Regions from separate parts of the Brucella sp. NBRC 12953 genome, predicted to be linked through region 2. Evidence: riboswitches for the same ligand, from Rfam matches in the RefSeq annotation. Region 2 holds a riboswitch; the other holds the start of a gene.

Region 1 (4,511 bases), on a different contig from region 2:
CATCTGACGCACCGATATGCCCAGCTTGCGCGCAACATCGATCATCGGAACTGGCTCTTCCAGCGTTTCCTCAAAAATGCGGATCGCCTTACGGATCATCGGTGAACGCACACCATTAAAACTCAACGCCGGCTGTTCCGAGCGCACGAGCTCATAGGGGATCATAAGGATCGACGCGCTTTTACGTGCCAACTCCTCGGAGATTTCATTCTGGATGATCGAAAGTGAAAGCGATGCCGCGCCCAGGCCACCCGCACAGGTATAGTGCCGTCCGCTGCGATGAAAAAGGCTTGTCGTATCAGCGGTATGGCCATCGAAAAGATCGAGAAAATCATCACGATGGAACCAGCTGACACAACAGTTTCGGTCATCAAGCAAGCCGCCCTCAGCCAGCAGAAAGGCTGCTGTGCAAAGGCCCACAACGGTCTTGCCACGCTTATTGGCACGTTTGATAAGGTCAATCAAAGCCTGTTGACGCGGGCGGTACTGCGCAAGCAAACCGCCGACAACTGCCACATAATCGCACTCATCCAGCTCACCGATGGGTGCTGTCGGTTCAATCACCATACCGGAACTGGATGTGACCGGATCGCCCGACAATGTGCAGATTTTCCAGGCACACCGGATCTGGCGGCTTTTATCACGATCATCGGCTGCAAGGCGAAATGGGTCGAGAAACAGGCTGAGGGCCGTCAGCGTAAAACCGGGCAACGCAACGATGCCCACGGACAGACGGCGCGATGGCACATCCGTTATGATTTCCCGAACCTCATCCTTCCCATTTCTCACCTAAGCAGTCCTCCACCACATCCCACTTTATACGAACGGGATCAGGAAGAACGCAATCACCTGAAATGCTTGGAGAGCTTAAGTTGCTGCGCCTGATAGTTCGATCCCAGATCGAGGCCATAGAGCGCTTTCGGGCGATTCAACATATGCTCATAAACAAGACGGCCGACAATCTGGCCATGTTCGAGAATGAACGGGACTTCATGACTGCGCACTTCCAGAACCGCACGGCTTCCCGTTCCACCAGCAGCGGTGTGACCGAAGCCCGGATCAAAGAAGCCTGCATAATGCACACGGAATTCACCGACCAGCGGGTCGAAAGGCGTCATTTCCGCTGCGAAAAGCGGCGGCACATGCACCGCTTCGCGCGAAACGAGGATATAGAATTCATCCGGGTCGAGCACCAGTTCACGCGACCCACGATCATAGATCGGCTCCCAGAAGTCGAGAACGTCATTGGCAGCTCGCTTATCGACATCGACAACAGCTGTGTGATGCTTTCCGCGATAGCCGATCAGCTTGTCTTTATCACCCGACAGATCAACTGACAGCGCGATGCCGCCGCCAGAGATATTTGGCTGTTCTGCAGCCACCAACGTTTCGTTCTGATGCAATGTTGCAAGTTCTGCTTCAGTGAGCTGGGCACGTCCCTGACGGAAACGGATTTGCGACAGGCGCGAGCCAGTGCGTGCAACAATCGGGAAAGTACGTGGGCTGACTTCGAGATAAAGCGGGCCATTATAGCCAGCAGGCACCTTGTCGAACTCCTGCGCACCATCGGCGATAACGCGGGTGAAAATATCAAGGCGGCCCGTCGAGCTTTTCGGGTTAGCGGAAGCAGACAATTCCGGCGAAAGCGACAAGCTTTCAAGCAATGGCACGATATAGACGCAGCCGGTTTCAAGCACCGCGCCTGCGGTCAAATCGATCTCGTGAAGCTTGAGACGTTCCAGCTTGTCGATAACCGGCGTTCCCGGACCGGGCATGAAGGATGCGCGCACACGATAGGCTTTCACACCCAATCGCAGGTCAAGACTTGCAGGCTGAATCTGATCGGCATCCAATGGACGCGCAGATTTGAGCAAACCGCTTTCAAACAGCGCGGCAATATCCGCATCTGCCAGAATTCCTGCTTCCCTCTGTGTCATACCACTGAACTCCGTGAATTACTTAAAATTGGTCTAAGACCATTGACCGCTCTAAGCACCGATGCCAACCCTCAAAGCCCTTGGTTTCGGGGTTTTCCGCAGGAATCAGAGGCCAAGCACCTTTCACCGGCAGCTCTTTTCCTGAAAACTGACCTTCCAAGCATTGACGACCCTGCCCAAGAGGCATAAGGAAAAAGTGTTCCGTGGTGATTTGGCCGGCCGGCTTGCAGCCACGTTAAAGAATTCGCTAAAATAAGGCCGCGGTTCGTTACCGGCCTTTTGCGTGTTCGCGAGGCCGGTTTTTTATTGGGCGCCGAGGCATTTCCAGGCCCCGGCCGACCAGCTTTCGACAGGTTGGAAAAAAATGACGAATAAGACTACCCGTAAGTTACGCCCGGCAACTCAGCTCGTTCATGCAGGATCGCTGCGTTCGGGCTTTGCAGAGTTGTCCGAAGCCCTCTATCTGACGCAGGGCTTTCTTTACCCGACGGCAGAAGCCGCTGAAGCGCGATTCACAGGCGAAGACCCGGGGTTCATCTATTCGCGTTATGCCAACCCAACCACAGACATGTTTGAAAAGCGCATGTGTGCGCTTGAAGGTGCCGAAGATGCGCGCGCCTTCACCTCCGGTATGGCGGCGGTCGCCGCCTCCATTCTCTGTCAGGTACAGGCTGGAGAACACGTCATCTGCGCACGCGCCGTCTTTGGGTCGTCGCGTTACATTATTGAAACGCTGCTGCCGCGCTATGGCGTTGAGTTTTCGATCATCGACGGCTCAAAGATTGAAAACTGGAAAGCAGCTGTTCGTCCGAACACCAAAGTGATGTTGCTCGAAAGCCCGTCGAACCCGACGCTCGAAGTGATCGACATTGCTGCTGTCGCAGACATTGCCAACGAAATCGGCGCAAAGCTGATCGTCGACAACGTGTTTGCAACGCCGCTTTACCAGAAGCCACTGGAACTCGGCGCGCATATCGTCGTCTATTCGACCACCAAGCATATTGATGGTCAGGGCCGTTGTCTTGGCGGGATCATTCTTTCCGATCAGGAGTGGACTGAAGAAGTTCTCCAGCCTTACTTCCGTCATACCGGTCCGGGTATGAGCCCATTTAATGCATGGATCATGCTCAAAGGCCTCGAAACGCTCGGTGTTCGCGTGCGTCAGCAGACACAGTCGGCTGCAGCCGTTGCCGATGCGCTTGCCGGTCAGGCAGGTGTGAAACAGGTCATTTATCCCGGCCGCGCTGACCACCCACAAGCCGATATCATCGCCAAGCAGATGACTGGCGGCTCGACGCTGATTGCGCTGGAACTCGAAGGCGGCAAGGAAGCTGCGTTCAAGTTTGAAAATGCGCTGCAGGTCTTCAGCATTTCCAACAATCTGGGCGATGCAAAGAGCATCATCACTCATCCCGCCACAACTACGCATCAGAGCCTCACGGACGAAGCCCGCGCGGAACTCGGTATTTCTGACGGTATGTTGCGTATCTCCGTCGGTCTCGAAGATCAGGATGATCTGGTTGAGGATGTGCTGGAAGCGCTAGCTGCCACTCGATAACAAAAATCGACTAATTTTGCAGCTTTCGACCGCAAAACGATGCATAAACGACGCAATTGCCGGAACATTTCGGCAATTGCGCTGCATTTGTCGGCATCAACTCGTTGACCTCCCGCGCAACTTTAGCGATAGGTGAGACAAGTAGACTTGATGCGATTCAAAGGCGGGTGCGTATGTACAAAGCGGTAACGCGGGGTATCGAAGTAACGGCTGAACCGTTTTATCTCGAAGACCAGTCCGAGCCAGAAGACAACCGCTATGTCTGGGGCTACCGGATCACAATCGCCAACAATTCATCTCAGACTGTACAGTTGCGCTCGCGTTACTGGCAGATCACAGACGGCAATGGCCATATTGAAGAAGTACAGGGCGCAGGCGTTATCGGCGAACAGCCGACGCTTAATCCCGGCGACTCTTATCAATACTCTTCAGGCTGCCCCTTGAGCACGACATCCGGTGTCATGGTTGGGCGATATCAAATGCAGGCTTCCGACGGGAATGCCTTTGAAGTCGATATTCCGGCTTTCTCGCTGGATATTCCAGAAGCCCGCCGCACGCTGAATTAAAAAAGGCGCTTCTCTTGAAGCGCCTTTTTCATTCGTCACATATCCCGAAAACCGCGTCGCGCTTTTTCGGGATGCGCTTATTTATTTCGCAAACTGTGCAGGATCAAACTCATAGGTTTTGGAGCAGAATTCGCACGTAACCGAAATCTTGCCATCCTCGACGCTATCGTGAATTTCTTCAGCCGAGAAGTTTGAAAAGACACCTTCGATCTTTTCGCGCGAACAGGCGCAATCATCGACAACCCGGATCGCCTCATAGATGCGAACGCCACGCTCATGGAACAGACGATAAAGCAGACGTTCCGAGCCAACCTGCGGGTCGGTCAGTTCCGAGCTTTCAATCGTGCCAACCAGCGAGCGCGCTTCATCCCAGCCGTCGTCTTCAAGGTCGAGAACAACTGTGTTTTCGTCGCCATCGCCACCCGGAAGGTCCGGCATGCGTGACCGAAT
Region 2 (4,511 bases):
GCTCGGTCGTGGGCCTTGTCATTCCAACTGGCTATTCGTTCAACCTTGATGGCACGAATATCTACATGACGCTTGCTGCACTGTTCATCGCACAGGCAACGGATATTCCGCTTTCGCTCACTGATCAGATCCTGTTGCTTCTCGTGGCAATGCTTAGCTCGAAGGGTGCTGCTGGTATCACCGGTGCAGGCTTCATCACGCTTGCTGCAACGCTTTCGGTTGTTCCGGCAGTACCGGTTGCTGGTATGGCGCTGATCCTCGGCATTGATCGCTTCATGTCGGAATGCCGTGCACTGACCAATCTCGTCGGCAATGCCGTTGCAACCATCGTTGTGGCGCGTTGGGAAAACGAACTCGACACCGACATGCTGGCAGCAGCAATGAAGGGCGATGTGATCGACGTTCAGGGCACACCGGTTCTCGAACCGGCGGAATAATTGGGCTGATCTTCTTTCTCAGGCAACCGGAACGGCCCGCTTTTGGCGGGCCGTTTTGTTTATTTGTTATCTTCGGCAGCCTTGCCCTGAGTAATCAGGCGCGCACTGTGCTGCCCGGATATAAATGTCCAGAGCCAACTCCAGGCAACGGCTGCGCGACTACGCGTGCCGATCAGGAAGAAGATATGGGCGATGCCCCATACCCACCAGGCAATTGCACCTTTAAGCTTGATCCGCCCCATATCAACCACGGCAGCACCTCGACCAATAGTCGCGAGATTGCCCTGATGGCGGTAACGAAACGGCGCTGGAGCAGCACTACTTGAAACGCGACTGCGAATAACCTTTGCAATATAAGCGCCTTGCTGTTTTGCGGCAGGCGCAATACCCGGCACAGGCTTTCCGTCAGGTCCTTCAACCCAGGCTGTATCGCCAATCGCAAAGATATTCTCGTGTCCCGGCACCGTAAGATCGGAAAGCACGCGAACGCGGCCTGCACGATCGCTTTCCGCTCCGAGCCATGAAGCTGCAGGCGATGCGGCGACACCAGCAGCCCAGATAGCGGTTTTGCAGGGAATAAACTCTTCGCCAACGGTCACGCCATCTTCCGTGATCTCCTTGACAGGTACGCCGAGACGCACTTCTACGCCGATCTTCTGAAGAGCATTTTGTGCGTAAGTCGATAAGTCTTCTGGAAATGCAGCCAGAATGCGTGGCCCTGCCTCTACAAGCAGCACACGCGCCTCACGCGTATCGATATTGCGGAACTCAGGCCACATTGTCTGCTTGGCCAGCTCTGCGATAATGCCTGCCAGCTCCACCCCAGTTGGTCCCCCACCAACTACCGAGAAAGTAAGCAGTGCCTGCCGTCTCTCTGGATCTGTTTCGCGCTCTGCGCGTTCAAAAGCCAGAAGCAAGCGGCGGCGAATGGTCGTAGCGTCCTCCAACGCCTTAAGACCGGGTGCCAGCTTTTCCCATTGATCATTGCCGAAATAGGCGTGCCGTGCGCCAGTGGCCAAGACGAGCGTGTCATAATTAATCTTTGTGCCGTCTTCCAGCCGCACCTGTTTTGCGGATGCGTCGACGCCCACGACAGTGCCGAGCAATGTCGTCACTTCCTTACGATCACGGAAAAGATGGCGAATTGGCCAGGCTATTTCCGATGTAGCGAGGATCGTTGTTGCAACTTGATAAAGCAGCGGCTGAAAAAGATGATGATTGCGTTGATCGACAAGGGTTATGCGAACATTGGCACCTTTGAGATCATGAATTAATTGCAGGCCTCCGAAGCCTGCACCAACCACGAGGATATGGGGGGTATCCGGTCCGTTCATTGAAGTTATACCACCTGAGGTTGGCGTGAACCCGAGTCACGCTTTTCGTACGATAGTTGCACTTCGCAAACTAACGTTATCAGGCAGATGGTAAAGAGCCTAACGGCAAAGTGACATTAATTCTTGACGAAATAATTCAAGATTATTGCCGGAGAACGTGCTTTCGAGTTTTGCATGAGCCGATGTCCAAATAGGAACAGCTGATGCAAGAACCGTTTGTCCTTCAGATGTAAGCAAAAGAAGGCGTTGGCGGCGATCGTCGGGATTTACGACAATCTCCACCCAGCCATTGCGCTGCAAAGGCTTCAATGCTGCGGTGAGGGTGGTTTGATCCATGGCCAACAGTTCCGCCACCGGCTTCATAGGCGGCGGGCTGGGGCGATTTAATGCCATTAGAAGCGAAAACTGACCATTATTGAGACCAGAAGGGCGAAGTTCCTCGTCAAAATAACGGGCAAGCGCACGGGCTGCACGCTGAACATGCAAACAAAGACAGGTATCACGCACAAGAAGCGTGGTTTCAAACGGAACGGCGCGACTATCTGGCATTACTTAGTAATGTTGATATCAATCTATTTCGTCAAGACAGTTAGTAAGCCACGTCATCAACGCGCATCCCGAAAAGTGTGAAACAGTTTTCTGACAGAGATGCGCGTTAAACAGATGCCTAGAGCTCCGATCTGATCCAATCGGATCAATGTTCCAACATTCGAAGCTTTCAGGCGCAATCTGAATTACCGCTTAGAAATCATCACCATGATGCATGTGACGAAGGTAAGCGAAAGCAGTTCCGGCCAGAACCGGCAGAATGACAAGCGCCATCCAAAATATAATGTTGCTCATTTTTCCCTCCCTTTTACCAACAGTTTACCATACCAGGCGGATAAAAGAAAAACGCGTAATGCGACGGCTTGTTCCGCGCATGTAAAAGACAGTTCTTTTCGTCTTGGAGACGCTCTTTAAACCGGAGCAACTTTGCGCGTTAAATTGTTAGAATAAAATTCCATCACAGCCGAGTTACAAGCATTCAAACACTATTGCCAGGACGCAGGAGTTTGAGTAGAAGTAGCGTCACATCAAGAGTTGGGGCGACGCCCAACGCCAACCTGCCTTTCCGGGCAAGGTGGTACTTCCTAAAATGGAAGGATGTGGCCAACCGGCAAATATACGGATCAAGCCACACGCGTCCGCTCTCACATAACGAAGGACTGACGCGACATGCCTATTAAAATTCCTGACGATCTGCCCGCAACCAGTGTTCTCGAAGCCGAGGGCGTTATGGTCATGCGTGAGGCAGATGCTATCCGTCAGGATATCAGGCCGCTGAAAATCGGCCTTCTCAATCTCATGCCAAACAAGGTCACGACAGAGACGCAGATTGCGCGTCTTCTGGGTTCAACTCCATTGCAGCTGGAATTGACGCTTGTTCGCATCACCAATCACGTAGCGCGCCATACGCCTGCAGATCACATGCTTTCTTTCTATCGACCTTGGGAAGAGGTGCGGGACGAACGTTTCGACGGCTTTGTGATTACCGGTGCGCCAGTCGAGCGTATGCCGTTTGAAGAAGTCACATATTGGGACGAAATGCAGCGTGTCTTCGACTGGACACAGACCCATGTTCATCGGTCGCTCAATATCTGCTGGGCGGCACAGGCGGCTGTGCATCATTTCCATGGCATGAGCAAATATGACCTGCCCGGTAAAGCGTCAGGTGTTTACAGCCAACAAAACCTTGCTCCAGCATCGCCTTACCTGCGCGGATTTTCAGACGACTTTGCAATTCCTGTTTCTCGTTGGACGGAAGTGCGCAAAGACGACATCCCGGTAGATAGCAATCTGAAGGTTCTCGTCGATAGCCCTGAAAGCGGTCTTTGCTTGCTGGAAGACCCGAAGCACCGCGCACTTCATATGTTCAATCACGTCGAATACGATACGACGTCGCTTGCTGATGAATATTTCCGGGATATCCAGCTGCAACCAGATACACCCGTGCCAGCCAACTATTTCCCAAGCGACGATGCAAGCCGCAAACCACAGAACTGCTGGCGAGGCCATGCACATCTACTTTTCGGGAACTGGATCAATGAGATGTATCAATCGACGCCATATGATCTGGCAAAGATCGGCAAGCCTGATTGAGCTTACTGAGCATCTATAAATCAATATAAAACAGAATATTAAAGCGCTAATCTAACTTATCAGATTAGCGCTCTCTCAATTTCGACCCCAGAAATCAGCTCGCGAAACGTCCGATCCACTGGTGCCACTGGTCTTCACTTCCGTGGAAGACATTCAGATCGATCTTGCCGTTCACGCCCTGCGACAATCCTGAGCCGGAATACTGCCAGAAGACCCAGCGACGACCCGGATAGACTTTGGATGGATGTTGCGCAACAGCACGCAGCCAGAACGGATAATCGGTAAACGCACCCTTCAAATTATCATCGTAAAAATCTGGTGCGGTGTAGATAACCGGACGCTTGCCATAATGGCGCTCAAGCGCATCCATGAAAACCTGCATCTTTTCACGCACCTGAGCAGGCGATGGACGACGCTTGCACGACGAGTCGCCGTTCCATTCAACGTCGATAACCGGCGGCAGCGCATCTGGATCAACCGGCACGTTGCGAATGAACCAATCAGCCTGCTGACTGGCTACGCGGCACCAATAGAAGAAGTGATACGCACCACGCTTCAAGCCTGCAGCCTTGGCATCACGCCAGTTCTTGCGGAACAT

What was found. Region 2 has a riboswitch for S-adenosylmethionine ahead of ABWV94_RS16420 (homoserine O-succinyltransferase). Riboswitches for the same ligand answer to the same signal wherever they lie in the genome.
Positions count from the first base shown of each region.
Region 1: linked by a shared signal. The riboswitch ahead of ABWV94_RS04435 (O-succinylhomoserine sulfhydrylase) and the one ahead of ABWV94_RS16420 (homoserine O-succinyltransferase) in region 2 are both predicted to bind S-adenosylmethionine.

Region 1 is NZ_BAABSV010000002.1:100,559-105,069, forward strand. It holds gene ABWV94_RS04425 (GlxA family transcriptional regulator) at 1-789, opposite strand, end outside; gene ABWV94_RS04430 (2'-deoxycytidine 5'-triphosphate deaminase) at 846-1,937, opposite strand; SAM riboswitch at 2,131-2,211, shown strand; gene ABWV94_RS04435 (O-succinylhomoserine sulfhydrylase) at 2,302-3,495, shown strand; gene apaG (Co2+/Mg2+ efflux facilitator ApaG/CorD) at 3,669-4,061, shown strand; gene ABWV94_RS04445 (Hsp33 family molecular chaperone) at 4,143-4,511, opposite strand, start outside.
Region 2 is NZ_BAABSV010000006.1:310,680-315,190, forward strand. It holds gene ABWV94_RS16405 (dicarboxylate/amino acid:cation symporter) at 1-437, shown strand, start outside; gene ABWV94_RS16410 (NAD(P)/FAD-dependent oxidoreductase) at 497-1,771, opposite strand; gene ABWV94_RS16415 (MarR family winged helix-turn-helix transcriptional regulator) at 1,871-2,320, opposite strand; SAM-I-IV-variant riboswitch at 2,840-2,948, shown strand; gene ABWV94_RS16420 (homoserine O-succinyltransferase) at 2,990-3,913, shown strand; gene ABWV94_RS16425 (GH25 family lysozyme) at 4,008-4,511, opposite strand, start outside.